2 regions of the Variovorax sp. 10N420 genome follow, and region 1 is predicted to be linked to the other one. Evidence: riboswitches for the same ligand, from Rfam matches in the RefSeq annotation. Region 1 holds a riboswitch; the other holds the start of a gene.
The links. Region 1 has a riboswitch for glycine ahead of AC1DEK_RS10325 (D-amino acid dehydrogenase). Riboswitches for the same ligand answer to the same signal wherever they lie in the genome.

Region 1 (3,402 bases):
CCACCCTGGTGGGCTTGGCCGAGGCCGGCAGCGATGGCGTAAGGCGTACGCGCGACTTGGGCGCTGACGTTCGTGTGCGGCACATCATCGGACTGGACCCGACGCGTCGCGGCGTGGCGATTGCCGACGTGGCGGAGCCCGGCATGCGAGTGAGCTTCTGCCGACGCAACGCGCAGGCGGCGCGAGCCGATCTGATGCGCGTGTGCGCCGAAATCCGCGAAGAACTGGAGCCGGAGGAGCAGACCTTGGCCACGGCGCGCGCTGTAGCCGCCGGCGAAGCCGAGGCCGCGCCGCACCCCGCGCGCCGCATCGCCGGTGCGGTGTACGTGAGTTGCTCCGGTCGAGGTGGCCCGCATTTCGGCGCTCCCGGCGCCGAATTGCAGATCGTGCGACACGCGCTGGGCGATGTCCCGCTGGTCGGCTTCTTCGCCGCAGGCGAGATCGCCCGCCATCACCTCTATGGCTACACGGGCGTGTTGACGGTCTTCACCAGCGACGACTGACGTTTCGCGCCGCGTCCGATCGCGCCGGTGAAGCTGAAATCCACTTCCGGTGTGAGACCGCTGACGATCCGCGCGATCGACTTGCCCGAACCGCAAGCGTGCGTCCAGCCGAGTGTGCCGTGGCCGGTGTTCAGGAACAGATTCGGCAGTTTCGTCGCGCCGACCAGGGGCACATTGCTCGGCGTGGCGGGGCGAAGGCCCGTCCAGAACTGCGCCTGCGTAGGGTCCCCGGCGCCCGGGAACAGCTGCTGGACGCGGCGAACGATGGCTTCGCAGCGAACGCGGTTCAGGTCGCGGTCGTAGCCATTGAGTTCGGCGGTGCCTGCGATCCGCATCCGATCGCCGGTGTCCGAGGTGTAGCGCGAGAAGACGAGCTTGAATTCGTCATCGGTCAACGACACCTGGTACGCCTTGGCTGCGTCGACCACCGGCATCGTGACCGAGTAGCCCTTTGCCGGATAGATCGGCAGACGAAGGCCCAGCGGAGCGGCAAGGAGCGGGCTCAAGGAGCCCATCGCCAACACGAACGCGTCGCCGCGAATGCGTTGGAATCTGCCCTCGTCGTCCGTGACTTCGGCGTGCTCGATCGAGCCACCGGCTTCGCGCAGGGCGGTCACGGTATGGCTCATAAGGAAGCGAACGCCCGCTGCCTGGGCGAGAGCGGCGAGTTCGCGTGCGAATCGGTTCGCGTCGCCGGATTCGTCTTCGGCCGTGTAGGTGGCGCCAGCCAATTGCGGGCGAATGTGGGCCAGCGCGGGCTCGAGCTTCACCGCCTCGTCGGCCGAGATGACCTGCCGGTCGCAGCCCAGCGCGCGCATCTGTTCGGCAGGCGCCAGTGCGGCGTCGAATTCCTTTTGCGTCGTATAGAAGTGAAGGATGCCCTGCATGCGCTGGTCATAGGCAATGCCTGTATCCCGCCGCAGTTGTTGCAGCGTTTCGCGGCTGTAAGTGCCCAGGCGAACGATCTGCTCTATGTTGTGGCGGGTGCGTGCCGGCGTGCATTCGCGCAGGAACTGCAATCCCCAAAGCCATTGCCGCATGTCTGGGCGCAGACGGAACAGCAGGGGGGCGTCTTCCTTGCCGAGCCATTGCAGCACCTTCAGCGGTGCACCCGGATTGGCCCAGGGCTCGGCATGGCTCACCGAGATCTGGCCGCCGTTGGCAAAGCTGGTTTCGGCGGCTGGTGTGGCCTGCCGGTCAATGACGGTCACTTCGTGGCCGAGTTGCTGGAGGAAATAAGCCGAAGTCACGCCGAGCAGGCCGGCGCCAAGAACGATCACGCGCATTTGAGTAAACCTCTAAGGTTGCAGCGCTTGGATCGAACGAAAACGGATGCTGTGAAAACGAAAGCAACCGGACCGTGCGTCCAAGTTGCCGCTCCCCCTGTCCTCGGTACCTGAGAGATTCACCCGTTGCGCCCGCAACGGGTTTGCTCCTTCGGTGCATCACTTTGCGTGATGGCTCTCCAGACGGCTCTGACAGTTGGTGCAGTACAGGCTCGTTGTTGCGAGCCGACCTGAGCGTTTATGGGAGTTTGCGCCTTCGGTGAGGCCGCCAGGCGGCCTGCTCTCCTGCAGTGGGGCGATTGTAGGGGCGCTGCGGCGCGCTGGCTACAGGCCCCTGAAGGCGAAGTCGAGTTCGGGTCGCAAGCCGCTGACGATACGGGCGACCGATTTGCTCGCGCCGCAGGCGTGGGCCCAGGTGGGTGTACCGGGGGCCGTATTGAGGAAAAGATTGGGTACTCGCGTCTTGCCGATCATCGGCAGGCGGTTTCTGCTTACCGCGTGCATCGCCGTGTCGAGCGATGCCTCATCGGTTTTCGCCATTCCGGGAAACAGAATGTCGATGCGGCCCAGCATTGCTCGGAAGCGGTCCGAATCGGGCTCGCTCTCTTCGTCATCGCGTACACGCACCGTGGAGGAGACCCGGAGATACACACCGTTTGCGCTTTCGAGCCGTCTGATGCGCAGCTTGCCCTGGCGATCGTGCAGTGCGATGTGCGGTGCACGCGCCGCGTCCTTGACCGGCACCGTCGCGATGTACTCACGCACGAAGTTCAGCGGCATGGCGATACCGAGCTCTTCAGCATGCGGGACGCTCGATGCGCCCAAGGCGAGCACATAGGATTGCGCGCGCAGGGCTACCGGTTGTCCTTGCGCATCGAGCAGGTCCACGTGACTGATCCGGCCATCGCGGATTTTCAGCGAAACGACCGTGTGCTTCATCATGAATCGCACGCCGGCCGCGCGGCACAGGAAGACGATGCTGGCTGCGAACTGGGCTGGATCGCGTGCCGGGTCTTCGGGCGAGAACGTTGCTCCGGCGAGCGCGGCGCCAACGGCATGCAGTGCGGGCTCGAAGGCCATCGCTTCCTCGGGCGAGAGCAGGCGCTCCTCGCAGCCGAGTTCGGACCAATGGGGTGCCCGCGCCACGCGCGCTCGAAAAGCTTCGGCGTCGGTAAAGAACTTCATCAGCCCGTTCGAGCGCGGCCGCTGAGGCATGCCAGCCTCGTCATGAAGCGCCCGTGCGGTGTTGCGGCTGTAGGCTGCCAGGCGCACCAGTTGATCGAGCGGATCGCGTTGAGGCGGCGCACCGATGGCGCGGTCGAGCAGTTCGGAGAGGCGGCGACGCACTTTCCCCCAGAGCCGGGGCCCATTGCCTTTGCTTCGCCGGGCACCGGCCGAAGCCGCACCGCCGCCGTGCAAGGCGATGGCGGGCTCGCCGGGCTCGGCCCTGCCCCGGGCTTTGGCGGCGGGGGTCGCGTGGCGGTCGACGACGATCACCTCGTGACCGAGCTGCTGAAGGTAATAGGCCGTCGTAACGCCGAGCAAACCAGCGCCGAGCACAACCACGCGCATGTCCGAATCCTTTTGGGATGGCATGAACGGCGGGCGTTGGT
Region 2 (3,402 bases), on a different contig from region 1:
CGCCCGTCGTGCGGCAAGGACTCGGCAATACGGCCATCGTCTACGAAGCGTTGACCTCCGGCGGCATCGATCTCTATGCCGAATACACCGGCACCATTGCCCTCGAAATCCTCAAGAGCGCCCAGCCCATGACGCTGGAGGACATGAACGCGGCGCTTCGTCCATTGGGACTTGGCATTGCGATTCCATTCGGCTTCAACGACGGCTATGCGCTCGCCATGCGCGCGGCCGATGCCGAGCGGCTGGGCGTGCGAACGCTCGGCGACCTCGCTGCCCACCCTGAGCTGAAACTCGGCCTGTCGAACGAATTCCTCGGACGCGCCGACGGCTGGCAAGGGCTGGCCGCTCGCTATGGCTTCACGCAGACGCCGACCGGGCTCGACCACGGACTGGCCTACGACGCGATCGCCGCGAAGCAGATCGACGTGACCGACATCTACACGACCGACGCCAAGATCGATCATCTCGGCCTGCGCGTGCTCGAAGACGACCGCCATTACTTTCCGCGCTACGACGCCGTGGTGCTCTACCGCCTCGACGTGCCAACGCGCTGGCCGCAGGCGTGGGCGGCGATGCAGAAGCTGGAAGGCCGGGTGGACGAGCACGCGATGATCGAGATGAATGCGCGTGCCGAATTGCAGGGCGTGGGCTTCGATGTCATTGCGCGCGACTTCCTCGCGCAAAGCAAGATCGTCGCCCAGCCGGCCAACGCCAACACGACCCAGGCAGCCGGCGCCGCGCGCCCGAAGGATGCCGCGGCGCGCGGTTTCCTCGCCAAGCTCTTCGGCCCGGACCTCGGCCGGCTCACGCGCCAGCACCTGCTGCTGGTCGCGGTTTCGGTGGGGCTGGGCATCCTGATCGCGGTGCCATTGGGCATCCTCGTGTTTCCACACCTTCGAACGCGTGCGCTCGTGCTCGGGCTCACGGGGCTGCTGCAGACGATTCCTTCGCTTGCGCTGCTGGCGATATTGATCTCCGCAGTGGGCGCGATCGGCCTCGTTCCGGCGCTGATCGCGCTCACGCTTTATTCGCTGTTGCCGATCATGCGAAACACAGTCACGGGCTTGGCCGAGGTTTCGGCAGGGCTGCGCGAGGCCGGCACCGCCTTGGGAATGACCGCCGGGCAGACGCTGCAAGTGGTGCAATTGCCGCTCGCACTGCCCACGATCCTTGCGGGCGTGCGGACGGCGACGACCATCGCCATCGGCACCGCCACGATCGCGGCCTTCATTGGCGCCGGAGGTTTCGGCGAGCGCATCGTGACGGGGCTGGCGCTCAACGATCGCGAACTGCTGCTGGCTGGCGCAGTGCCGGCCGCAGTGCTGGCATTGCTCAGCGAGGCATTGTTCGAATCGATCGAATACTTGATGCGCCGCAGAGGCTGAAGGCGCGGCGGAACAAGCCTTGCCCGGCTGGGCGATCGCACTGAAATCGCCGTTGAACGAGCTTTCGATCCCTTACACTGGCGCAGTCAGGAGAGAGCCCCGCTGCGCCGGGGCCGCCGAAGGCGCAGGTCCCACCAAAACACGGGCCCGAACGCTCAGGCAAAAGGACTGGCGAAGCGCCCCGCATCAGGGCGTTTCCTTGCTGGAGAGAGGCGACCCGTCGCACGACGGCCTCGCCCACCGAAGGAGCAAGCCCCGATCGTGGGGTGAATCTCTCAGGTAAAGCGGACAGCAGGGGTGGCCCATGGCTTCGGTCATGGATCTGGACTGCCCCTTTTGGAGAGAGCCTTGGCCTCCGCATCGACCGACCTTCTGAAGACTCCGCTTCATGACCTGCACGTCGAACTCGGCGCACGCATGGTGCCCTTCGCGGGCTACTCGATGCCCGTGCAGTATCCGGCCGGCCTCATGGCCGAACACAAGCACACGCGCGATGCCGCGGGTTTGTTCGACATTTCCCACATGGGCCAGTTGCGGCTTTCAGGCCCCGAGGCCGCGGCCGCGTTCGAGACCCTGATGCCAGTCGACGTCATCGGTCTCGCACCTGGAAAGCAGCGCTACGGGCTGCTGCTGAATGAAGACGGCGGCATCCTCGACGACCTGATGTTCTTCAACGAGGGCCACAACTCGCTGTTCGTGATCGTCAACGGCGCCTGCAAGCAGGCGGACATCGCGCATATCACCGTCAAAATCGGACACCGCTGCCAGGTTTCGCCGATGCCGGACCACGCGCTGCTCGCCCTTCAAGGACCGCAGGCTGCCGCAACACTGGCGTGGCTTTCACCGGGTATCGAACGGTTTGTCTTCATGACCGGCGGCGCAGCGCAAATCGGCGGCATCCCGACTTTCGTCACTCGCAGCGGCTATACCGGCGAGGACGGTTTCGAAATCTCCGTTGCCGCTGCGAACGCCGAGCGCCTGGCCCGGCTGCTGCTCGCCCAACCCGAGGTCAAGCCCATCGGCCTGGGAGCGCGCAACTCCCTGCGGCTGGAAGCCGGACTCTGCCTCTATGGCAACGACATCGACGAGACGACCACGCCGGTCGAAGCCTCGCTGGTGTGGGCCATGCAGAAGGTCCGGCGCACCGGCGGAGCCCGCGAAGGCGGATTTCCGGGTGCGGCCAAGGTGCTGGCACAGCTCACGGCTGCGGACGGGACGGCGGGCCACCTCGACCATCACACCCTCAAGCGCAAGCGCGTCGGCCTGGTCGCGATCGATCGAGTGCCAGTGCGCGACGGCACACTGCTCGAATCCTTCGAAGGCGTTGCGATCGGACAGGTGACCAGCGGATTGCTCGGCCCCACCGTCGACCGGCCGATCGCCATGGCGTACGTCGCTCTGGCCTATTCAGAGCCCGGCACGCGCATGCAGGCGATCGTCCGTGGCAAGCCGGTCCTGATGGAAGTGAGCACGATGCCTTTCATTCCCGCGCGCTATTTCCGCGGCTGAGGCCGATCCGCACGCGGCGCTCTTTTTTGCCTTTTTTCTTTGCTTTTTCCAGCCCACTTTCTCATCTCAAGGAGCTTCAGTTCATGACCACCAGGTACACCAAGGATCACGAGTGGGTTCGCCAGGAAGCCGACGCGGCGCTTGTCACGGTTGGCATCACGGTTCACGCGCAGGACGCGCTGGGCGACGTCGTTTTCGTCGACCTGCCCGAGGTCGGCAAGTCCTTCGCGCAAGGCGAAGTGGCGGGCGTGGTCGAGTCGGTCAAGGCTGCCGCGGACGTTTTCATGCCGGTCTCCGGCGAGATCACCGAAGTCAACGAAGCGCTGCGCGCCGACCCGTCGCTTGCCAACAGCGCTCCGATGGACGCTGGCTGGTTCTTCAAGGTGCGCGTCAGCGACGTGACACAGCTCGAAGCCCTGCTCGACGACACCGCGTACGAGAAATTCTCGGCGGAATAATGCGCACCCCCAGGCTTCGCGCACTGCGTGTCGCTCTCGCCCACCCCCTG

Region 2: it holds a riboswitch for glycine, as region 1 does, so the genes downstream of both, gcvT (glycine cleavage system aminomethyltransferase GcvT) here and AC1DEK_RS10325 (D-amino acid dehydrogenase) in region 1, are expected to answer to the same signal.

The regions. Positions count from the first base shown of each region.
Region 1 is NZ_JBFTIJ010000003.1:473,546-476,947, reverse strand. Features, by position in the region: gene AC1DEK_RS10330 (FIST signal transduction protein) at 1-503, shown strand, start outside; gene AC1DEK_RS10325 (D-amino acid dehydrogenase) at 464-1,789, opposite strand; glycine riboswitch at 1,877-1,982, opposite strand; glycine riboswitch at 1,987-2,087, opposite strand; gene AC1DEK_RS10320 (FAD-dependent oxidoreductase) at 2,114-3,361, opposite strand.
Region 2 is NZ_JBFTIJ010000007.1:158,273-161,674, forward strand. Features, by position in the region: gene AC1DEK_RS19495 (glycine betaine ABC transporter substrate-binding protein) at 1-1,385, shown strand, start outside; glycine riboswitch at 1,463-1,562, shown strand; glycine riboswitch at 1,578-1,687, shown strand; gene gcvT (glycine cleavage system aminomethyltransferase GcvT) at 1,734-2,894, shown strand; gene gcvH (glycine cleavage system protein GcvH) at 2,978-3,352, shown strand.